2 regions of the Pseudomonas urethralis genome follow, and region 2 is predicted to be linked to the other one. Evidence: riboswitches for the same ligand, from Rfam matches in the RefSeq annotation. Region 2 holds a riboswitch; the other holds the start of a gene.
What was found. A riboswitch is a leader RNA that binds a small molecule or an ion and turns the genes downstream of it on or off. The one in region 2 is predicted to bind cobalamin.
Positions count from the first base shown of each region.

Region 1: linked by a shared signal. The riboswitch ahead of L6D64_RS08930 (CbtB domain-containing protein) and the one ahead of L6D64_RS05070 (ABC transporter substrate-binding protein) in region 2 are both predicted to bind cobalamin.

Region 1 is NZ_BQIJ01000004.1:244,577-256,153, forward strand. It holds gene cobN (cobaltochelatase subunit CobN) at 1-2,630, opposite strand, end outside; gene cobW (cobalamin biosynthesis protein CobW) at 2,634-3,701, opposite strand; cobalamin riboswitch at 3,802-4,006, opposite strand; cobalamin riboswitch at 4,901-5,123, shown strand; gene L6D64_RS08930 (CbtB domain-containing protein) at 5,221-5,406, shown strand; gene L6D64_RS08935 (CbtA family protein) at 5,414-6,106, shown strand; gene L6D64_RS08940 (cobalamin biosynthesis protein) at 6,121-6,513, shown strand; gene cobM (precorrin-4 C(11)-methyltransferase) at 6,539-7,291, shown strand; gene L6D64_RS08950 (DUF1272 domain-containing protein) at 7,351-7,593, shown strand; gene L6D64_RS08955 (response regulator transcription factor) at 7,811-8,425, shown strand; gene L6D64_RS08960 (transporter substrate-binding domain-containing protein) at 8,439-11,577, shown strand, end outside.
Region 2 is NZ_BQIJ01000002.1:475,777-487,353, reverse strand. It holds gene L6D64_RS05080 (TonB-dependent receptor) at 1-297, shown strand, start outside; gene L6D64_RS05075 (acetyltransferase domain-containing protein) at 431-1,597, shown strand; cobalamin riboswitch at 1,626-1,825, shown strand; gene L6D64_RS05070 (ABC transporter substrate-binding protein) at 1,935-2,945, shown strand; gene L6D64_RS05065 (FecCD family ABC transporter permease) at 2,942-3,958, shown strand; gene L6D64_RS05060 (ABC transporter ATP-binding protein) at 3,955-4,743, shown strand; gene L6D64_RS05055 (OprD family porin) at 4,761-6,110, shown strand; gene L6D64_RS05050 (hypothetical protein) at 6,168-6,647, shown strand; gene uvsE (UV DNA damage repair endonuclease UvsE) at 6,837-7,856, shown strand; gene L6D64_RS05040 (ParA family protein) at 7,998-8,774, shown strand; gene L6D64_RS05035 (DUF2946 family protein) at 8,839-9,249, shown strand; gene L6D64_RS05030 (TonB-dependent receptor) at 9,318-11,468, shown strand; gene L6D64_RS05025 (amino acid ABC transporter ATP-binding protein) at 11,497-11,577, opposite strand, start outside.

The DNA.
Region 1 (11,577 bases), on a different contig from region 2:
CCCAGGCGCCAGGCGGTGGTGGTGGGCAGGTTGCGCACATCGACGGTGTAGAAGTTACGCCCGGTGGGCAGTACATCCAGGCGGCCGCGGCTGGGTGCACCGCTGGGACCGGCCGGTACGAACCGCCCGCACAGCGCGGCCAGCAGCCCATTGATCTCCGCAGCGCCGCACGCATCCAGGTCAGGAGCGACCTGCTCGCGCAGAGAGTCCAGCACCTCGTGCACCGGCTGCCATTGCGGTTGCTCGGGCAGCTGCGCCGGCCCTTCCAGCGCCTGTTCGATGATGCGCAGCGCAAGCAACTCAAGGCGCTCGCGGGTATCGCCAGCAGTGCGCCAAGCGCCCGCTTGCACGGCCTGCAGCATCGCCGGGCGTGGCCCTGACCAGGCCTCGCCAAGGTCGCAGTCGAGGGGATCGAAGCCCGGCGTCAGTGCCTTGGCCAGGGTCCGCAGCAAGCTGGCATTGCCACCGCGGCCATCGCCCCGCTCCACGCGCAGCAAGGCCAGCAAGGTATCGAGGCGCAGGCGCGCCTGCGGCGACTGACCGAATACATGCAGGCCATCGCGGATCTGCGATTCCTTGAGGTCGCACAGGTAGGTATCCAGGCGCGGCAACCACACCGCGGCATCGTCCAGCTGGCCCTCCAGCTGCAACTCACGGTCGATATGGTTGGCCTTGACCAGCTCGAGAATGTCGCGTTGCAGCTCTCGTGCACGCCGTGGGTCGAGCAGCTGGGCTTCGTAGAATTCGTCCGCCAGTTGCTCCAGATGACGCAGCGGGCCGTAGGTTTCGGCGCGGGTCAGCGGCGGCATCAGGTGATCGATGATCACCGCCTGGGTCCGGCGCTTGGCCTGGGCGCCTTCGCCCGGGTCGTTGACGATGAACGGGTAGATATTGGGCAGCGGGCCGAGCAGCGCGTCCGGCCAGCACTGTGCGGACAGGCCGACGCCCTTGCCGGGCAGCCACTCCAGGTTGCCGTGCTTGCCGACGTGGATCACGGCATCGGCAGCAAAGGCATGACGCAACCAGAAGTGAAACGCCAGGTAACCATGCGGTGGCACCAGGTCCGGGTCGTGGTACACCGCGCTGGGGTCGACCTGGTAACCGCGCGCTGGCTGGATACCGACGAAGGTCAGGCCAAAGCGCAGGCCGGCGACCATCAGGCGGCCAGCGCGGTACATCGGGTCTTGCTCGGGCGGCCCCCAGCGCTCCAGCACAGCCTGCCGATTGGCCTCTGGCAGGCGTGCGAAGGCCGCGTGGTAGTCCGCCAGGCTCAGGCTCTGGGCACACGGGCGTTGGTCGAGCTGTTCGAGGTCGTTGGTCACCCCGCCCAGCAGCTGGTGAATCAGTTGCGTGCCGCTGCCAGGCAGCTGCGCGAGCGGATAGCCCTCGGCCTGCAGTGCCTTGAGGATGTTGAGGGCGGCAGCCGGGGTATCCAGGCCGACGCCATTGCCGATACGGCCATCGCGGGTCGGGTAGTTGGCCAGCACCAGGGCCACGCGCTTTTGCCCATTGGGCAGGCGCGCCAGTTCGACCCAACGCCGTGCCAGCTCGGCGACAAAGTCCATGCGCTCGGGGTGAGCACGGTAACAGACCACATCGGACTGGCTGCGCTCGCTGCGCCAGGCCATGTCCTTGAAACTGACCGGTCGGGTGATGATGCGCCCGTCCAGTTCGGGCAAGGCGATGTGCATGGCCAGGTCGCGGGCACCCAGGCCCTGCTCGCTGGCCTCCCAGCCGGGCTGGTTGTCCTGCGCACAGATGGCCTGCAACACCGGGATATCACGACGGAACGGGCGCAGGTTGGGCCGTTCCGGGCTGGAGAGGGCAAAACCGGTGGTGTTGATCAACACCTCGGCCCCTACTTCGTCCAGCCAGGCTTCGACCTGCTCCAGGCAGGCACTTTCCTTGAGGCTGGCCACCGCGATGGGCAGCGGGTTGAGGCCGGCGGCCTGCAAGCGCTCGCAGAACACATCAATGAATGTGGTGTTGGCAGCCTGCAGGTGAGAACGATAGAACAGCAACGGTGCCACTGGATACTCACTGTTCCAGTGGCTGTACCAGTCTTCGAGCCGTGCGCCAGGTATGCGCGGGTGATACACCGAAGTGCGCGGCAAAGGCTGCGGTTCGTCCCAGGGGTAGTCACGCCCCAGCCACTGGTTGGCCAGGCAGTTGAAGAGGTTGATGGCGTTGCGCTTGCCGCCCTGGCGCAAGTAGTGCCAGAGCCGCTCGGCCGGCTCGCCGATGACCGTGCCGAGGCCGGTCAGCTCCGGGTCCGGGCGATCATCGCCGGGGACCAGGATCAGCTGCACGCCCCGCGTTGCCAGTTCGACCAGCTGCTCGACGCCGTAGCGCCAATAGCCGACGCCACCGTGCAGCGACACCAGGATTACCTTGGCATGGCGCAGGACCTCGTCGACATACAAGTCGACCGAGGCATGGTTCTGCACCTGCATCGGGTTGGCCAGGCGCAGGCTGGGGAAATCGTCTGGCAGCTGCTCGGCGGTTTCGGCAAGCAGTGCCAGGTGCGAGTCGCCGCTGCAGAGGATCACCAGGTCGGCGGGCGTCTGGCCGAGGTCGGCGATGCTGTCGTCTGGCACGAAGCCGCCGGGCTGGGTCCGCAGCAGGTGCATGGGTCAGGCGCCCAGGGCCTGGCGCAGGCGCGCTTCCAGTTGTGGGGCATCGAGGTCCTGGCCAATCAGCACCAGGCGGGTGATGCGGGGCTCGTCGGCGCGCCAGGCGCGGTCGAAGTGCTTGTCGAAACGGGTGCCCACGCCCTGTACCAACAGGCGCATCGGCTTGCCGGGGATGGCCGCGAAGCCTTTGGCGCGCAGGATGCCGAATTCCACCACCAGCTGGGTCAGGGCATCGAGCAGCAGGCTTTCGTCAGCTTCGGGCAGGTCGATGGAGATCGAGTCGAAGGCATCGTGGTCGTGATCGTCATGATCGTCGCCGTCATGGTGGGCGTCGTGGTGGGTGCGACGGCCATCGATGTGCGCCTCGGACTCCGCCCCCACGCCCAACAGCACTTCCAGCGGCAGTCGGCCGCTGCTGGCTTCGATTACCTTGACGGCTGGCGGCAGCTCCTCGGCCACTTCGGCACGCACCTTGGCCAGGCCTTCGGCGTCGATCAGGTCAGCCTTGTTCAACACCACCAGGTCGGCACTGGCCAGCTGGTCGGCGAACAGTTCGTGCAGTGGCGATTCGTGATCAAGGTTGGGATCAAGCTTGCGTTGCGCGTCGACCTGCTCCGGGTAGGCGGCGAAGGTGCCGGCGGCCACGGCCGGGCTGTCGACCACGGTAATGACCGCATCGACGGTGCAGGCGTTGCGGATTTCCGGCCACTGGAAGGCTTGCACCAGGGGCTTGGGCAGTGCCAGGCCGCTGGTTTCGATGAGGATGTGGTCGAGGTCGCCACGGCGTGCGACCAGTTCGCGCATCACCGGGAAGAATTCTTCCTGCACGGTGCAGCACAGGCAGCCGTTGGCGAGTTCATAGACGCGGCCGCTGGTTTCTTCCTCGGTGCAGCCGATGCTGCATTGCTTGAGGATTTCGCCGTCGATGCCAAGCTCGCCGAATTCGTTGACGATGACCGCGATGCGGCGGCCTTGGGCGTTGTCGAGCATGTGGCGGAGCAAGGTGGTCTTGCCCGAGCCGAGAAAGCCGGTAACGATGGTGACGGGGAGCTTGGCCAGTGTTTTCATGTCGCGTTGCCCTTGGCAGGTTGGTGCGGGCACACGGGACGAAAGCCGCAGGCCAGGCCGGCCGGGCTCGTTCGCCACCGGATCACCCCGCCCGGTTGAAAGTCGAAATCGTCTCGAGGCAGGTCTCCTGGCTTGCACCGTTCCAGTGCATCAAGCAGCTGGCGGGGTGACGCCTTCCCGCGCGTTGGCGCAGTGGCTGTGTCGACCCATTGTCGGTGCCTACAGTTGCGGGGGCAGCCGCGGCTTGTACCGCGTTCCCGTCTTAGCTTCGGCAGTGCCGAAGAACCTCGAAGTCGCAAGGCTACGCGGGGGGTGGCGGGTGGTCAACTGTTGCCATCCCGTCCACAAAGCCCATCGGTCAGCTTTTGCTCTTGCTCTTGCTCTTGCTCTTGCTCTTGCTTTTGCTTTTGCTTTTAAGCGCGCGGTAGCTCAGGCGACGCAGAGTGCGACTTCAGGAGGCCGAACGCAGGCGTCTGGAGGGCCAGGGTGCGCAGCACCCCTTCGGCGTAGCCGAAGGCGCGAGATGTAGACTTGCGCAGCAAGTCGTAGGCCGCGCGGGCCCGGAAGGCGCCGGAGTGAGGGGACCCCGGAGCGAAGCGCAGGGGCCGGATGATGGGAGCGGGGGTTTTTGCCTACTTTTTGCCCAGTCAAAAAGTAGGTCGCCGTAAAGGCGAAAAGCTGATTCAGCGCCACCATGGCAAATGAATGTTGACTTGATTTGAAAGCCCACTTCCAAAAGCCAAAAGCCAAAAGCCAAAAGCCAAAAGCCAAAAGCCAAAAGCTGGACAGCGATGGTTTTGATTGAGTCGAGTGCATTCATTGGCGGTGGCGACGCACAGTCACCTTTCCGCCCTTACGGCGGGTCACTTTTTGTCAAACGCGACAAAAAGTAACCAAAAAACGCTGGCTCCCATCATCCGGCCCCTCCGCTGCGCTCCGGGGTCCCCTCACTCCGGCGCCCTCCGGGCCCGCGCGGCCTACGACTTGCTGCGCAAGTCTACATCTCGCGCCTTCGGCTGCGCCGAAGGGGTGCTGCGCACCCTGGCCCTCCAGACGCCTGCGTTCGGCCTCCTGAAGTCGCATTCCGCGTTTGCTGAACTACCGCGCGCTTAGAAGCAAAAGCAGAGCAAGAGCAAGAGCAAGAGCAAGAGCAAGCATTGCATCTGCATGACATTTGACGTCTCCCTCGCCCCGTGCTCTCCTTACGCCTTGCGTCAGGTGCCCCCAAGCGGGGGTGAAACGGGAAATCGGTGCGTCGCAGGCCCTTCAGGGCCGGGCAAAGCCGGTGCTGCCCCCGCAACGGTAAGCGAGCGAAGCGTCCAGACCACTGTGCCACGCAGTCCGGCATGGGAAGGTGATGCCTTTCAAGGAGCCCAACTCCTCCTCGCAAGCCCGGAGACCGGCCTGTCGTCCATGAACACCCCGCGGTGGGCGGGCGCTGTCGCATCTCCTCGGGCGCCTTGCCCCCGGGACTGCCGCGCTTGTCCGTTGCCCTTACAAAAAAGCAGAGGATCGCGTCATGCCCATCACCAACGCCAAACATGGCATCGCCACCCCCATCACCCTCAGCCAGCGCGTGGTCATCGCCGTCGGTGCCAGCCTGCTCGGCCTGTGCCTGGTCTACTTCGCCGGGTTCTCGCACATCGAAGCCGTGCACAACGCCGCGCACGACACGCGCCATAGCGCCGCCTTCCCCTGCCACTGAGGCTGCCATGATCAAGCGTATTGCCCGCACAGCCGGGTTCAGCGGCCTGCTCGCTGCCCTCTTGCTGACCCTCCTGCAAAGCTTTTGGGTCGCACCGTTGATCCTTGAGGCGGAAACCTACGAAGCGGCCAGCCCGGCAGCCGCGCACCACAGCCACGGCGAAGAAGCTGGCGCTGGCCACACCCATGGCGAAGAAGCCTGGTCGCCAGAAGATGGCTGGCAGCGCACCCTCTCGACCACTGGCGGCAATCTGGTGGTTGCCGTCGGCTTCGCCCTGATCCTCGCCGCCCTCTACAGCCTGCGGGAGCCTGGCCGCACCAGCACGGGCGCACTGTGGGGGCTGGCCGGTTTTGCCGTGTTCTGCCTCGCGCCTACCCTGGGCTTGCCACCCGAACTGCCCGGCACTGCCGCCGCCGATCTCGGTCAGCGCCAGAGCTGGTGGGTCGGCACCGCCGCCGCGACGGCACTGGGCTTGGCCCTGCTGGTGTTCGCACGTCATGGCCTGCTGAAGGCCCTGGGTGCCGTGTTGCTGGTGGTACCGCATGTGATCGGCGCGCCGCAGCCGGAGGTCCACGAAAGCCTGGCACCGCATGCCCTGGAAACCCAGTTCATGATCGCTTCGTGGCTGACCAACGCGGCCTTCTGGGTGGCCTTGGGCTTGCTCAGCGCCTGGCTGTATCGCCGCTCCAGCCTGGCCTGATGACCGCCCCGCCATTGCCGGTGCTGTACGCAGGCTTCGGTTGCCGCCGGGGCTGCCCGGTGGATGTGCTCGAAGCCCTGCTGCAAGCAGTGTTGCAACATAACGGCCTGAGCATCACAGCACTCCGTGGCTTTGCCAGCATCGCTGGCAAAGCCGACGAGCCGGGCTTGCAGCAACTCGCCGCACGTCACGCCTTGCCCTTGGTGGTTTTCGCGGCCGAGCAGCTGCAGCGGTTCGAACCCCAGCTCAGCCACCGCTCCGCCGTGGCCTTCGCGCATGGCGGTTGCTGGGGTGTCGCCGAGAGCACCGCCTTGGCCCTGGCCAGCCTCAGTCACCCCAGCGTCACACTCAAGGTGGCCCGCCAGGTGCGCGGCCCCGCTACCCTGGCTCTGGCCTGCGCCGGATAATTGCTTCCATTTTCAAGGATTTGCCATGACGGTCTACTTCATCGGCGCCGGCCCCGGCGACCCGGAACTGATCACGGTCAAGGGCCAACGCCTGATCCGCCAGTGCCCTGTGATCATCTATGCCGGCTCGCTGGTACCCGCAGCGGTACTCGAAGGCCACCAGGCGGAGAAGGTCATCAACAGTGCCGAACTGCACCTCGAACAAATCATCGACGCCATTCGCGCGGCACACGCCAACGGCCAGGACGTGGCCCGGGTGCACAGTGGCGACCCCAGCCTGTACGGTGCCATCGGCGAGCAGATCCGCCACCTGCGCGAACTGGGCATCGATTACCAGATCGTCCCCGGGGTCACGGCCACCGCCGCCAGCGCGGCGCTGCTCGGCTGCGAACTGACCCTGCCACAGGTCGCGCAGACCGTTATCCTCACCCGCTACGGCGACAGCTCTCCGATGCCTGCAGGCGAACAGCTCGGCGACCTGGCCCGGCACGGCAGTACCTTGGCCATTCACCTGGGGGTCAAGCACCTGCCGCGCATCGTCGAAGAATTGCTTCCCCACTACGGCCCCGACTGCCCGGTCGCCGTAGTCCATCGTGCCACCTGGCCAGACCAGGACTCGGTGCGCGGCACCTTGGCCGATATCGTCGAACAGGTCGCCAGCAAGGGTTTCAGGCGCACCGCCCTGATCCTCGTCGGCCATGTACTCGGCGACGCCCCCTTCACCGAGTCAGCGTTGTACCGCGCCGGCCACGCGCACTTGTTCCGCCCCGGCGACTAGCATTGCCAAGCCGGCGAAGGGCGGCGCAGACTGCGTTTTCCACCACCGGAGGACTATCCATGCTGGAGCTGCGCCCTAATTGTGAATGCTGCGATGCCGACCTGCCGGGCGACAGCCCTGACGCCATGATCTGCTCGTTCGAATGTACCTTCTGCCGCCACTGCGCTGACCACCGCTTGCAGGGCCGCTGCCCGAATTGCGGCGGCCAGTTGCTGGCCCGCCCGACGCGGGTGGGCCAGGCCTTGAACAACAACCCCGCCTCGACCCAGCGCGTGCTCAAGCCTCACCCGGCCTGCGCCTGACCCTCGGCCGGTTACGGGCCTCGCCGCTTGCAACGAGGCCTGTAACACCATTCTTGTAGGAAATTTCCACAATACCGGCTCGCTTGTTCAACACATCTATACTCGCCATTACTACGGATCCGGAATGGTCGTATCGTGCTGCACAGCCGAAAAAGCTGGCAGACGTACCCCCTGATTACTTCAGGAAGCCGACCACATTCCGACAGGAGTTGATGACATGACAACCGTGCTGATCGTTGATGATCACGCCATCGTTCGTTTTTCCCTGCGCATACTGTTCGAGCGCGAGCGCTTTCGTATCGTCGGTGAACTGGACAATGGCAGCGAAGTGGCACAGAAGGTGCGCGAATTACGCCCGGATGTAGTGGTACTGGACATAGGGCTTCCCGGGCTGGATGGCATGGAGGTCATCAAGCGCCTGCAACAACAGGAGCCGGCACCGAAAATAATGGTGCTGACCGGGCAAGCCACCGACCTCTACGTGCGCCGTTGCCTGGATGCCGGTATCGGTGCCTTCGTCACCAAGGGCGAAGACCTGGAGGCTGTGGTGTTCGCCCTCAAGGCACTGATCAAGGGCTACTCGACCTTCCCCCAGATGGCGGTCAACAGCAATACCCTGGAGAGCGAGCCCGCCCGCCTGGGCAGCCTGTCCAACCGTGAAATGGAAGTACTGCGGCGCCTGAGCCGTGGTGAAAACAACAAGAACATCGGCGCTTGCATGAACCTCAGTGCCAAGACCATCAGCACCTACCGTGGCCGCATCATGGAGAAGCTCAAGACCGAATCATTGGTGGAGATGGTCGATCTGGCCAAACGCAACCACGTCAACTGAGCGCGCGGCGCGTATGAAACCTGTCCTGGCTGGCCTGATCCTGTTCGTCGCCCTGCTCGGCTGCCCGCTCATGTCACTCGCCGACGGTGAGCCGCGGCATTTGCTGGCACGCGCCACCAGCGCCGCACAGCCGCTGCAATTGAATGATGCCGACCGCCAGTGGCTGCAGCGACGCGGCGCATTGCTACTGGGTACCTCACGGCCGGATTACCCCCCTTTCGAAATCAACGTCAGCCTGGATGCTTACGAAGGCCTCAGTGCCGACTATGCCGGGCTGATTGCCGAACAACTGGGGGTACCGGTGGAAGTCAGGCGCTACGCCAGCCGCCATGAGGCGATCGCCGCTCTACGTGCTGGCACGATCGACCTGCTGGGCAGTTCCAACAGCTTTGAGGCCGCCGATGCCATGCTCAGCCTCAGCCTGCCCTATGCCGAAGACCTGCCTGTTATCGCGACACGCAAGGATGCCCCGCTGAGGCAAGACAAGGCGCTGGCCGGCTTGCGCCTGGCAATGGTCGATCACTACCTGCCGGGCGAGGCCGTCCGGGCGCTCTATCCAGAGGTGCAACTGAGTCTGTATCGCTCCACGCTGGCTGGCCTGGCAGCAGTCGACCTGGGTCAGGTCGACGCTTATCTGGGCGATGCCATCAGCACCGACTACCAGATTGGCAAAAGCTACCAGGGCACCGTGAAGATCGACCACTTTTCCCAGATGGCATCCGGCACCTTTGCCTTCGCCTTCGCCAATGACAACCTGCGGCTGCGCCGCCTGGTCGATAGCGCCCTGGCCAGGATCAGCGAAAGCGAGCGCCTGAACATCCTGCGCCGCTGGAGCAGCAGCAATACCAGTTTGTTGCTGGAGCGACACCTGTCAGCGCTGACCGAGGAAGAAAAAAACTGGATCGCCCAGCATCCGACCGTGACCGTACTGGTCGACACGGCCCTTGCCCCGCTGACCTTCAACGACGCCCAGCAGCATGTCAGCGGGATCACCGTCGACCTGCTCAAGCAGATCACCCTGCGCACCGGCTTGCAATTCAAATTCATCGAGCAGGACACCGTGCAGGAGATGGTTGAAAAGGTCACCCACGGCAGGGCACAGATGATCGGCGCACTGGGCTATGGCACAGAGCGCGCGGCGCGGCTGCGCTATACCCGCCCCTATCTGGTCAGCCCCAGGGTGTGGGTGACGCGCAACCAAGGGCCCTCGCCATTGCAGGCCAAGAATTTCGACGGGCAGCGCATCGCGCTCCTCCATGGTTCGCACCTGCGTGCCGAGGTATTGCGGCGCTTTCCGCAGGCGACACTGGTGATGGTCAACAATCCCCTCGGCCTGATGGAGGCCGTGGTCAATGGTCATGCTGACGCTGCCTACAGCAGTTATATCAATGCCTCCTATTACATCAATCAAGTGTTCAAGGGGCAGCTGCGTATCGCCAGCGTCATGGACGACGAGCCGGCCGTCGCCGCATTCGCCGTAGCCCCTGACCAGCCGCAACTGCAAGCTATCCTCGACAAGGCGCTGATGAGCATTCCCCCCGATGAGCTGGACCAGCTGTTGAACCGCTGGCACACCAGCACCCTGGTCAGCGACAGCCCTTGGCGCGACTACCGCAGGCTGGCCCTGCAGGTGCTGGTGCTCTCAGCCCTACTGCTCGCGGGCGTAGTGTTCTGGAACAGCTACTTGCGCAAGCTGATCCAGCAGCGCACCGAAGCTCAACGGGCGCTCCAGACACAACTGGCATTCAGCCGGGGGCTGCTGGAGCAACTGCGCCAGGCCAAGGACGAAGCCGAACAGGCCAGCAAGACCAAAAGCGCGTTCCTGGCAACCATGAGCCACGAAATCCGCACGCCCATGAACGCGGTAATCGGCCTGCTGGAACTGGCACTGGAAGACAACCGTACCAGTCGCTGCGACACCCAGACCTTGCAGACCGCTCACGACTCAGCGGTCGGCCTGCTCGGGCTGATCGGCGACATTCTCGACATCTCGCGCATCGAATCCGGGCAGATGACGCTGCAGCCGGTGGCAACCGACCTGCTGGACCTGGTCCGCAGTACCTTGCGTGTGTTCGAGGGCAATGCCCGAATCAAGGGCCTGCACCTGCGTGGCGAACTGCCTGAAGGGCCACTCTGGGTCCTGGCTGACCCACTGCGGATCAAGCAGATCCTCTCCAACCTGTTGAGCAATGCGATCAAGTTCACCGACCGTGGCGAGGTCCTGGCCCAAGTCAAGTTCCAAGCCTCGACGGCAGGCGACAGCGCCAGGGTCGAACTGGCTGTGAGCGACACCGGCATCGGCATAGCCGCACAGGACCAGGCTCGGCTCTTCAACAGCTTCACCCAGGTTTCAGGCCCAAGGGCGAGTCAAGGGGCGGGTCTGGGTCTGGTGATAAGCCGGACCCTGGCCGAACTGATGGGGGGCAGGCTCGACCTGCAAAGCGTTGAAAGTGTCGGCACGCGCGTGCAGGTCCAGTTGACGCTGCCGCTAAGTGAGCCCCCCATAGCCGTGGTGCACAACGCAGCCGACGACGAAGCCAACGTGAGGAAACTGAATGTGCTAGTGGTCGATGACTATCCGGCCAACCTGCTGCTGCTGGAAAAACAGCTCAACAACCTAGGCCACAGGGTGACGCTGGCCGAGCATGGCGAAGCGGCGCTGGCCTTGTGGCAAACGCATGCTTTCGACCTGGTCATCACGGACTGCAGCATGCCGGTCATGGACGGCCATGAACTGACTCGCAGGATTCGCCAGTTGGAGCGCCAACGCGGGCAGCCCGCCTGCTGCATTCTCGGGGTCACCGCCAATGCCCAGGCCGAAGAGCGCCAACGTTGCCGGGAAAGCGGCATGGACGATTGCCTGTTCAAGCCCATCGGGCTGCGAACCCTGAAGGCTTACCTGTCGCAGATACGCGTCACCGCACCGCTATCGAGCGGATTCAACCTGGATGAACTGCGCAACCTGACCCAGGATGACCCACAGTTGACCAGGCAGCTGCTCGAGCAACTGACGCAAAGCGCCCGCGAAGACCTCAACGCCTTGCAAGCCCTTGATCAATCCACTGACCGCGAGGCATTGCGCACCCTTGCCCATCGCATCAAAGGGGGGGCCAAGATGCTGCGGGTACGCGAGGTGGTGAAAGATTGCGAAG
Region 2 (11,577 bases):
GTGCCGCGGCGTACCGCCAACCTGTGGTTGAGCAAGGGCTTTGGCCGGCGAGTGGAAGCCGGGATTGGCGCGCGATATGTGGATGAGCGTTATGCCGATTCGGCCAATAGCCAGAGTGCGCCGGGGTACACCGTGGTCGATGCCAACATCAGCTGGCAGGTGCTGCCCGATGTGCGCCTGGGGTTGCAGGTGAACAACTTGTTCGACCGTGAATATGTGGCGTCGGTGTTCAGTGGCGAGCAGTGGGTGATGGGGGCGCCGCGATCATATTTCGCTACCGTGGATTACACCTTCTGAGCTGATGGCCTCTTCGCGGGTGAACCCGCGAAGAGGCCGGTACAGGTAATACAAAAACCGCTTTCAGAAGCAAATAAAAAAGTTATAAGATAACGTTTCATTTGACATTCATTCCTGACTGCGACCCCTTTCCATGACCAGCGCCTCAGCCACCCCCACCCTGCTCACCCAGCGCCTGCAGAGCATCGATGCCCTGCGCGGCCTGGTGATCCTGTTCATGCTCCTCGACCACGTGCGTGAAACCTTTTTCCTGCACCGCCAGGTCATCGACCCGATGGCCATCGATGCCACCGACCCGTCGCTGTTCGCCAGCCGCACCCTGGCTCACCTGTGCGCGCCGGTGTTCGTCCTGCTCACCGGCCTGTCGGCCTGGCTGTATGGCGAGAAGTACCAGGGTCGTAGCGACGTCTCGGCGTTCCTGTTCAAGCGTGGGCTGTTCCTGGTGGTGCTGGAATTCACCCTGGTCAACTTCGCCTGGACCTTCCAGCTGCCGCCGAGCGTGGTCTACATGCAGGTGATCTGGGCGATCGGCGTGAGCATGATCGCCCTGTCGCTGCTGGTGTGGCTGCCGCGTCCGGCCCTGCTGGCCGTGGGCGCGCTGATCATCGCCGGCCACAACCTGCTCGATGGCCTGCACTTCGACGCGCAATCGGCCCTGCATGTGCCGTGGGCGATCCTGCATGACCGCGGCTGGCTGGAGGTCTCGGAGAACCTGCGCCTGCGCACCTCCTACCCGGTGCTGCCGTGGATCGGCGTGATCGCGCTGGGCTTCGGCCTCGGCCCGTGGTTCGCCCGTGGCAGCGACGCCGACGAGCGCCAGCACCGTCTGCTGATGGCCGGCGCCATCGCCCTGCTCGGCTTCATGGTGCTGCGCCTCTACAACGGCTACGGCGAGGCGCCGTGGAGCGGCTACCCGACCATCACCCAGACGCTGATGAGCTTCTTCAACATCACCAAATACCCGCCCTCGCTGCTGTTCCTGGCCTTGACCCTGGGTTGCGGCCTACTGTTGCTGCGCGCCTTCGAGCGCGCCGGGCTCGCCCGCTGGATCAGCGCCCTGGCGGTGTTCGGCGCAGCGCCGATGTTCTTCTACCTGCTGCACCTGTACGTGCTCAAGCTGCTGTACCTGGCCTGCGTGGCGCTGTTCGGCCTCAACCAGGGCGACTACTTCGGCTTCGACACCATCGGCGCGGTGTGGCTGGCCTCGCTGCTGCTGGCGGCGGCACTGTACCTGCCGGTGCGCTGGTTTGCCCGGCTCAAGGCGCGCCGGCGCGACATCCACTGGCTGAAGTACTTCTGATTTGGCGTTTCACCTGGCGGCCGGATGGTCTACCATGCCGCCCGCCGGTTTCCACCACGGAATTAATAGGGAATCCCGGGCCCGCCCAACCCGGCGTGCCAATCGGAACTGCCCCCGCAACTGTAGGTGCCGAGCCTGCTCCATCGATGCCACTGGACCTGATCCGGGAAGGCCGGAGCCAGGCGAGGACGCACCAGTCAGGAGACCTGCCGGCATACATTCACCAACCGGCGGGGTGTCCGGGATGGCCATCCGTGTTGCCCCTGCACGTGCAGGGCTGCGGCGATGCCTGTCCGTGCGTTCCTCACCAGAACTGTCCGACAGGAGATCGCCCAGCATGCTGCCCCGTATCGCCACCTTGCTCGCCGGCCTGAGCCTCACCGGCCTGGCTCAGGCCGCGGCCACCCTTTACCCGCTGACCGTCGACAACTGCGGCGCGCCGCAGACCTTCGCCCAGGCGCCTGAGCGTGCGGTCACCATCGGCCAGGCCGGCACCGAGATGTTTTACGCGCTGGGCCTGGGCGACAAGCTGGCCGGCACCTCTTTGTGGTTCAACAATGTGTTGCCCGAATACCAGGCACTGAACGACAAGGTGCCGCGCCTGGCCGACAACGAGCCCAGCTTCGAAGCTGTGGTCGGCAAGCGCCCGCAACTGGTGACGGTGCAGTTCGAGTGGATGGTCGGCGCCCAGGGCGCGGTCGCCACCCGTGAACAGTTCCGCGAACTGAACATCGCCACCTACCTGCTGCCCTCGGACTGTGAAGGCAAGGACAACCTGGTCGGCGCCGACGGCACCCGCCTGCAGGCATTCCAGGTCGACAGCCTCTACAAGAGCATCAGCCAGCTGGCCGAGATCTTCGATGTACAGGACCGCGGTGCCGCGCTCAATGCCGACCTCAAGGCACGCCTGGAGGGTGCCCGGCAGCAACTGGCCGGCAAGGACCTGTCGCAGACTTCGGCGCTGTTCTGGTTCTCCAGCGCCGACCTCGGCATCGACCCTTATGTTGCGGGCCGCCAGGGCGTAGCCGACTTCATGCTGCGCACCCTGGGCGTGCGCAACGTGGTCGAGTCGACCGAGGAATGGCCGACCGTAGGCTGGGAAACCCTGGCCAAGGCCAACCCGACCTGGCTGATCATCGCGCGCATGGACCGCCGCCGCTACCCCGCCGACGATTACCGGAAAAAGCTCGAATTCCTCCGCCACGACCCGGTGACGAAGCAGATGGATGCGGTAAAGAACAACCGCATCATCATCCTCGACGCCGACGCCATGCAGGCCGGCATCCGCCTGTTCCCCGGCCTGCAGACCTTGTCCGCAGCCTTCGCCAGCGGTAAAGCGGCACCATGATGAAAGCTCTGCCCTACAGCGCCCTGGCCCTGCTGGCCTTGCTCGCGGCCGTGCTGGCCGGTACGGCCATCGGCGAAACCAACCTGCCGCCACAGGTGGTCTACCAGGTGCTGGCCAACCACCTGTGGCAGGCCGGCTATCCGGTCGACCCGATCGACGCCGGCATCGTCTGGAACTACCGCCTGACCCGCGCCCTGGTCGCCGCCGCTTGCGGGGCGGGGCTGGCGACCTGTGGGGTGATCCTCCAGGCGCTGCTGCGCAACCCGCTGGCCGAGCCCTACCTGCTCGGGCTGTCGGCCGGCGCATCGACGGGTGCGGTGCTGGTTGGCCTGCTGGGCCTGGGCAGCGTCGCCCTGAGCATGTCCGGCGGCGCCTTCATTGGTGCCCTGGCGGCCTTTTTGCTGGTGCTGGTGCTGGCCCGTGCGGCCGGGCCGAGCAACAACCACACGCAGGTCATCCTCGCCGGTATCGCCGGCTCCCAGCTGTTCACCGCCCTTACCGCTTTGCTCATCACCAAGTCGGCCACCGCCGAACAGGCACGCGGCATCCTGTTCTGGCTGCTGGGCAACCTCAGTGGCGTGCGCTGGCCGTCGGTGTGGCAGGCATTGCCCGTGGCGCTGTTCGGCCTGGCGGTGTGCCTGTGGCACCGCCGGGCGCTGGATGCCTTCACCTTCGGCGCCGACTCGGCAGCTTCGCTGGGCATCGCCGTGCGCCGCACGCAATGGCTGCTGATCAGCTGCGCGGCGCTGGTAACGGCGGTGATGGTGTCGATCGTCGGCGCCATCGGTTTCGTCGGCCTGGTCATCCCCCACGCCCTGCGCCTGCTGCTCGGCCCCGGCCATAGCCACCTGCTGCCGGCCAGCGCGCTGGGCGGCGCGTTGTTCCTGATTGCCGCCGATGTGCTGTCGCGCACGCTGATCGGCGGCCAGGTGATCCCGGTCGGCGTGGTCACCGCATTGATCGGCGCGCCCGTGTTCGCCCTGATCCTGCTCAGCCGCCGGGGGCGCCCATGAACGTCATGAACAGCGCGCACGTCGCGCCACTCGCCTGCCGCGGGCTGGGCCTGCAACTGTCAGGCAACCCCGTGCTGAGCAACATCGACCTCAGCGTGGCGGCCGGTGAAACCCTGGGCATCGTCGGCCCCAACGGTTCAGGCAAATCGTCCCTGCTCAAATTGCTGGCCGGGCTGCGCACGCCGAGCAGCGGCACCGTGCAGCTGCTCGGCGAGCCCCTGGCGCGCCTGCCGCGCCGGCGCGTCGCCCAGGCGTTGGCGCTGGTCGAACAACAGGCCGACACCCTCGACGCGATCAGCGTGTTCGACGCCGTCGCCCTGGGGCGCACGCCCTGGCTGTCGGCGCTGGCACCGTTTTCCCGCGAAGACCGGGCCCTGGTCGAACAGGCCCTGGCCGACCTCGACGCCACGCACCTGCGTGAACGGGCCTGGCGTTCGCTGTCCGGCGGCGAACGCCAGCGCGTGCACATCGCCCGCGCCCTGGCCCAGCGCCCGCAGGTACTGCTGCTCGACGAGCCGACCAACCACCTCGACATCCAGCACCAGTTGAGCCTGCTGCATCAGGTGCAGGCGTTGCCGGTGACCACCCTGGTGGCCCTGCACGACCTCAACCAGGCGCTGACCTGCGACCGTGTGGCAGTGCTCGACCAAGGCCGCCTGGTGGCCCTTGGCAAGCCGCTGCAGGTGCTGACCCCCGAGCGCCTGCTGAGCACCTTTGGCGTGCACGCCCACTACCTCACCGACCCCTTCGACGGCGCACGCATCCTGCGTTTCCGCGCCCCCTGAACCAGGACGTTCCCGCCATGTTGTTGCGCCCCGCCGCTGTGCTTTTGTCCCTGCCACTGGCAGGCTTGGCCCCATTTGCCTTCGCGGACTCGGCGCAGTCCCACAGCAGCGGTTTCGTCGAAGACAGCAGCTGGAGCATCCTCAACCGGACGGTCTACGACCAGCGTGACTACAAGCACGGCGGGCGTAACAGCGGCGCGCGCAATGCCTACAAGCCACGCAGCGAACGTAACGGCCTGGCCGAGGAATGGGCCTACGGCCTGATGGGCACGTACCAGTCCGGTTTCACCCAGGGCCTGATCGGCGTCGGCGTCGATGCCCACGCCTATCAGGGCGTGCAGCTCGACAGCGGTGGCGGCCGTGCCGGCAAGGCACGCCTGCTGAGCCTGGACAACGACGGCCAGCCCAAGAACGCCTACAGCCGGGGCGGCGCGGCGCTGAAGCTGCGGGTATCGAACACCATGCTGTCCTGGGGCGAACAGCGGGTGAAGACGCCGGTGTTCAGCTCCTCCGACAGCCGCCTGCTGCCCGAAACCGCCACGGGCCTGTTCCTGACCAGCAGCGAGATCGACACCCTCAAGCTGGTCGCCGGCCACTTCAACGAAAGCACCGACCGCAACGCCTCCAGCCACGACCAGGGCTTCGTGGTGAACTACTCCGACGGCCGCCAGGGCAACAGCTTCGACCTCGCCGGCCTGGTGTGGAACCCCGGCGCTGCCTTCAGTGGTAGCCTGTACACCTCACGCTATGCAGACACCTGGAACCAGCACTACCTTGGCAGCACCTTCACCCAGGCCCTGGGCGACCGCCGCAGCCTGAGCCTGGACCTCAACCTGTACCGCACCACCGACGCCGGCAAGGCGCTGTCCGGTCGCATCGACAACACCACCTGGAGCCTGGTCTCACGCTACAACCAGGGCCCGCACAGCTACAGCCTCGGCTGGCAGCAAGTGGCTGGCAACACGCCGTTCGACTACGTCACGCGTGGGGCAATCTACATCGCCAATGCCGTGCAGATGTCCGACTTCAACGCACCGAACGAAAAGTCATGGCAGGCGCGCTATGACTTGAACATGGGTGGCTACGGCATGCCGGGGCTGAACCTGACTGCCCTGTATGTACGCGGTTTCGATATCGACGGCAGCCATGTCGACCCCAACGGCGGCTATGCGTACCTGGGTTATGGCAAAGGCGGCAAGCACTGGGAACGTGACCTCGAGGCACGCTATGTGGTGCAGAGCGGCAAGGCCAAGGGCACCACCTTCTCGCTGCGGCACAACGTGCACCGCGGCAACACGGCGCAGGCGGAGCTCGATGGCAATCAGATCCGCCTGGCAGTGGAATGGCCGTTGTCAGGCGGCTTCTGACAGCCACTGCGACACCGCTATAATCCCCCTCTCGGAACACCCGCCCAAGGCCACCCAATGCCCCGCATCCAGAAGTTGCTGCTCCCCCTGCTGCTCACTGCGGCCCTCGCCGCCTGCGACCAGAAGCCCACCCGCGAACAGCAGATCCTGGCCAACCTGCCGTTGCAGGAGGCCTACGACCACAATATCGAGCGCATGGCTGCACTGCTCACGCGCACCCACCCGCAGCTGGATGCGGCCACCATCAGCAACGTCCTGCGCAAACACCTCACCGTCGAGGACCAGCGCCAGGACCTGTACAAGCTGTATAGCGAAAAGAACTTCAGCGACGCTGAGTTCGCGACCATCGTCGCCGCCACCCGCGACCCGGCCAAGGCCAAGGCGCTGGAAGAGACCGAGGAAGGCAAGCGTTTGAGCGACAAGCTCACCGGCCTGATGCGCGAAACGGCGCGGGATGCGAACGTCCAGGCACTGGCTGAGCAGCGCATGCAGCAGGTCGAGGATGAACTGCAAGCGCTGGAAAAATCGGGCTCCTGAACCCGGATTGATACTTCGCCTGTTCCGGCCTCTTCGCCGGTAAACCCGCTCCTGCAGGGACCGCAAAAATCTTCAGAGCAACGCTATCCGTGTGGGAGCGGGTTTACCCGCGAAGAGGCCGGAACAGGCTTGAAGTGATCATTCTCCCAGCCACCGGTCCAACGAACATTCCTCCTCGGGAGACCGACCATGCCCCGCCTGGGCTTCGCCTGCATGTACCGCCACCCGCACCGCAGCCTGTCGGTGAAAGCGCTGGAAGCCATCGAGCGCACCTTCAATCCGCGCACCACCACGCTGCGCTGGCTGACCAGTGCCAGCGAAGAAACGGCCCGCGCCAAACTGCTGGAGCTGGTGCAGCACAACCTCGACGCCCAACTGCGCCTGCTGGCCTACGTCAGCGAATTGCCGCCGATGCTGCGCATGGTGCGCCTGAGTAGCGACCTGCTGCCGCTCTACAGCCACCCCAGCGTCGGGCCGCTCTATCGCGACAGCGAGTTCCAGGCCCTGATGGCCGAAGGCTTCGCCGCCATCGGCAAGCTGGCTCTGGAGCAGGATTTGCGCCTGTCATTTCACCCCGGCCAGTACTGTGTGCTCGGCTCGAACCGCCCCGAGGTGGTGGAAAACAGCCTGGCCGAATTCGAGTACCACGCCGACATGATCCGCCTGATGGGCTTCGGCCAGCGCTTCCAGGACTTCAAGTGCAATGTGCATATCGCCGGGCGCCTCGGCGCGGCCGGTGTGCGCCAGGTATGGCCCAGGTTGTCGCAGGTGGCACGCAACGTGATCACCTTCGAGAACGACGAGAAGACCTATGGCGTCGACGACTGCCTGGCACTGGCCGACCTTGCGCCCGTCGTGCTGGACATCCACCACTGCTGGATCCACGAGGGTGACTACATCGACCCGCACGATCCACGCGTGGCACGGATCATCGACAGTTGGCGCGGTGTGCGGCCGACCATGCACTACTCGCAACCGCCCGAGCACCTGCAAGCACTCGGCTTCGCGGCAGACGGCAAGCTGACCATCCCGCAGCTGCTGGAAAAGGTCAACAAACGCGACCTGTATGTGCACAGTGCGCAGATGTGGAACGACTGGACCAACCGCTACGCCCTGCAGTTCCTCGACCGCTTCGACATCATGTTCGAAGCCAAGGACAAGAACCTGGCGACCCTGGATTTCTACCGGCGCCATGTCGAGCGGGCTTGACCACCAGAACACCGCAGTAGAGCGCTTGCGGTTCGACAAAGATGAACTTAACTGATGTTTCAACACTTGTCATAAATCTGTCGTGTTTCAGTCATAGGATTGACCCCAACCTGACATTTTCACTTCATGGATGAGCGTCTCATGCGTCGTGTGGTTTTCAATCAGAAAGGTGGCGTGGGCAAGTCGAGCATCGCCTGCAACCTCGCCGCGGCCAGCGCCGCCGAGGGCTATCGCACATTGCTGGTCGACCTCGACCCGCAGGCCAACGCCACCTATTACCTCACCGGGCTGACCGACGACGCCATCCCTGCCGGTATCGCCGACTTCTTCCGCCAGACCCTCTCGCCGGCCACCGCCGCTGGCAAGAAGCACCGCGTGGCGATCACCGAAACCCGCTACGACAACCTGCACCTGGTGACCGCCAGCCCCGATCTCAGCGACCTGCAGAGCAAGCTGGAAAGCAAGTTCAAGATCAACAAGCTGCGCAAGCTGCTGGCCGAGCTGGGCGAGGACTACGAGCGGATCTACATCGACACCCCTCCTGCGCTGAACTTCTACACCTTCAGTGCCCTGGTGGCCGCCGAGCGCCTGCTGATCCCGTTCGACTGCGACAGCTTCTCGCGCCAGGCGCTGCTCAGCGTCATGGCCGAGGTCGAAGAGCTGCGTCAGGACCACAACCCGGCGCTGCAGGTGGAGGGCGTGGTGGTCAACCAGTTCGCCGGGCGCACTGCGCTGCACCAGACCCTGGTCGATCAGTTACGCGCCGAAGGCATGCCGGTGCTGCCGGTGTACCTGAGCAGTTCGATCAAGATGCGCGAGTCGCACCAGGTTTCGGTACCGTTGGTGCACATGGCGCCACGCCACAAGCTCGCGCAGGAATTCGTCGAACTGCTGGACGTGCTCGAACGCGCTGCCTGAGCTGCGACAACCTGTCACGGCCAGGCACTACCCCGCCATTCGTCCGGGTGATAGATTCGCCGCCATGAAAATCACCCGGCACACCCGCACCCTGACTGCCTGGACGCTCTATGCCAGCGTCCTGTTCAGCCTGTTGCTGTGTGGCCTGCACCACGGCCAGATGGGCGGCCTGCGCCTGGCCGGCCTGGAAGGCGGGTTCTGCTCGATCAACAGCGAGCACGGCGTGGCCATCGACCTCGACGGCGCCGGTAGCGACCCACACATGGCCCAGCTCGATTGCCCGGTGTGCTCCTCGTTCGGCCTGGCCGTGCCACTCGCCAGCGGTGGCTGGTCGTTCAGCCCGGCACAGGCCAAAGCCACTTCGCCCATCGTCGTGCGCAGCTGGGCGCAACCGCCGCCCCGTTACCAACGCCCTGCCCTCACACCCCGCGCTCCACCCGTCGTCCTCCCCGCAGCCGTTATTCAATTCGCCTGACTTCAGCCGGGCGCGCTTGCCTGCGCGCTCGCCGTCAGCCATGACCTTTGCGTGGACGACCCAACAACATGCTTCGCAATACCTCCCTGGTGCTCCTCATGGGCACCTGCACCTTCGCCTGGGCGGACGATGCCGCCGTCGAACTCAACGCCACCACCATCGACGGCGAGCGCGATGCGCCCTCCGGCGTGCAACTCGACCAGCCGATCAGCACCGGCTCGCGGCTGGGCCTGACGGCGCGGGAAACACCCGCCTCGGTGAGCGTTTCGGACCGGCGCATCATCGAGGAACGCGGCGCCAAGGACAGCCAGGACGTGATCAACGCCATGACCGGCGTCAACGCGTCGGCCAACCCGGGCTACGGCGGTTTCGTCAGCTACCGCGGCTTTACCCAGAACCAGGTGACCCAGCTGTTCAACGGCATCAACCTCGGCTACAGCAGCGCCACCCGGCCAGTGGACGCCTGGGTGCTGGACCGCGTCGAGCTGCTCGGCGGCCCGTCGTCGTTCCTGCATGGCGCAGGCGCAGTGGGCGGCTCGATCAACTACATCACCAAGACCGCCAGCCGTGACCAACAGATCATCGATGGCCGCGTGCGCCATGGCAGTTACGACGACTCGGAAGTGGCTTTCGGTATCAACCAGGCCCTGGCCAGCAACCCGGCCGATGCCCGCCATTTCATGCGCCTGGACTTCAGCCACACCGGCAGCAATGGCTACATCGACCGTAACCCGCGCAAGACCGACAGCCTGGCGGTTTCCCTGCTCAGCGACCTGACGCCCGACCTGACCCACACCCTGGCGCTGGAATATCAGGAGGACCGCGAAGACAGCCCCTACTGGGGCGCGCCGATCCTGCCGGGGCGCAGCACCCTGAAAATCGACAACAGCCGTCGCTTCGAGAACTACAACGTCGGCGATGGACGCTACGAGCAGCGCGTGCGCTGGCTGCGTTCGATGCTCGACTACCAGGTCAACGACAGCACCAGCCTGCACAACACCCTCTACCACTACAGCGCCCAGCGCGATTACCGCAACGTCGAGCGCTACAGTTACACCCGCGACGGCAATGTGCAGCGTGCCAGCCCCTACCTGCAGCGCCATGAACAGAGCGTGCTGGGCGAGCGCATCGAACTGCGCCACGACCACCCGCTGTTCGGCCTGGCCAGCCAGTGGTCGCTGGGGCTGGATTACTCGCACATGCGCCAGACCGTCTACCCGCAATCCGGGAGCTGGACCGATGTGGTCGATCCGGACCACTTCGATCCCGGCAGTTTCTACGATATCCCTGGGGTGAACGCCGGGCTGACCAAGCAGCGCCGGCACGTCACCAGCAACCGCGCCGTGTTCGCCGAGAACCGCCTGCAACTGACCGAGCGCCTGGCCCTGCTCACCGCCCTGCGTTACGACTACCTGGACATGGAAGTGACCAACTACGGCGCGGTGACACCGACCTCGCCAGCGTTCTTCGAACGGCGCTGGGAACCGCTGTCCGGGCGAATCGGCCTGACCTACGAGCTGACGCCGGCGGCCAGCCTCTACGCCCAGTACAGCACCGCCGCCGACCTGCCGGCCGGTTCGCTGGCGGCGGCCACCTACGCCAACGTCGGCACTTTCGACCTGTCCAAGGGTGAGCAATGGGAAGTGGGCAGCAAGTTCGACTTCCTCGAAGGGCGAGGCGCGGCGACCGTGGCCCTGTACCAGATCGTGCGCAAGGACTTTGCCGTGCGCGATTCGAGCAACCCCAACCTGACGGTCCAGGCCGGGCAGCAGACCTCACGCGGCATCGAGTTGTCCGGGCGGCTGCAAGTCACGCCGAAGCTGCTGGCCGAGGGCAATTACGCCTATGTCGACGCGCAGTACGACGCGTTCAACGAAGCGGTCAACGGCGTATCGGTGTCGCGCAAGGGCAATGCCCCGGTCAACGTGCCGGCCAATGTCGCCAACCTGTGGCTGACCTACAGCTTCACCTCGGCCTGGTCGGCGGGGGTGGATGCCCGCTATGTCGGCTCGGTGTACGCCGACAACGCCAACACCCTCAAGGCGCCGGCCTATACCTTGTTCGGCAGCTTTGCCCGCTACCGGCTGGATGAACACACCACCATTACCGGGCGGGTGCGCAACCTGACCGATGAGGTGTATGCCAAGCAGGCCTATGGACTGCAGTACTACATGGGGGCGCCGCGGACCTTCGAGGTGGCGGTGGACATGCGCTTCTGACCCCGGGTATGCGCCGTGGCGGGCGGGCCTAAGCCGACGCCACCGCGCCAATGAAATTGGCCAGTTCGGCCGTCTGCGGTGCGGCGAATACCTCGCGAGCGTTACCCAT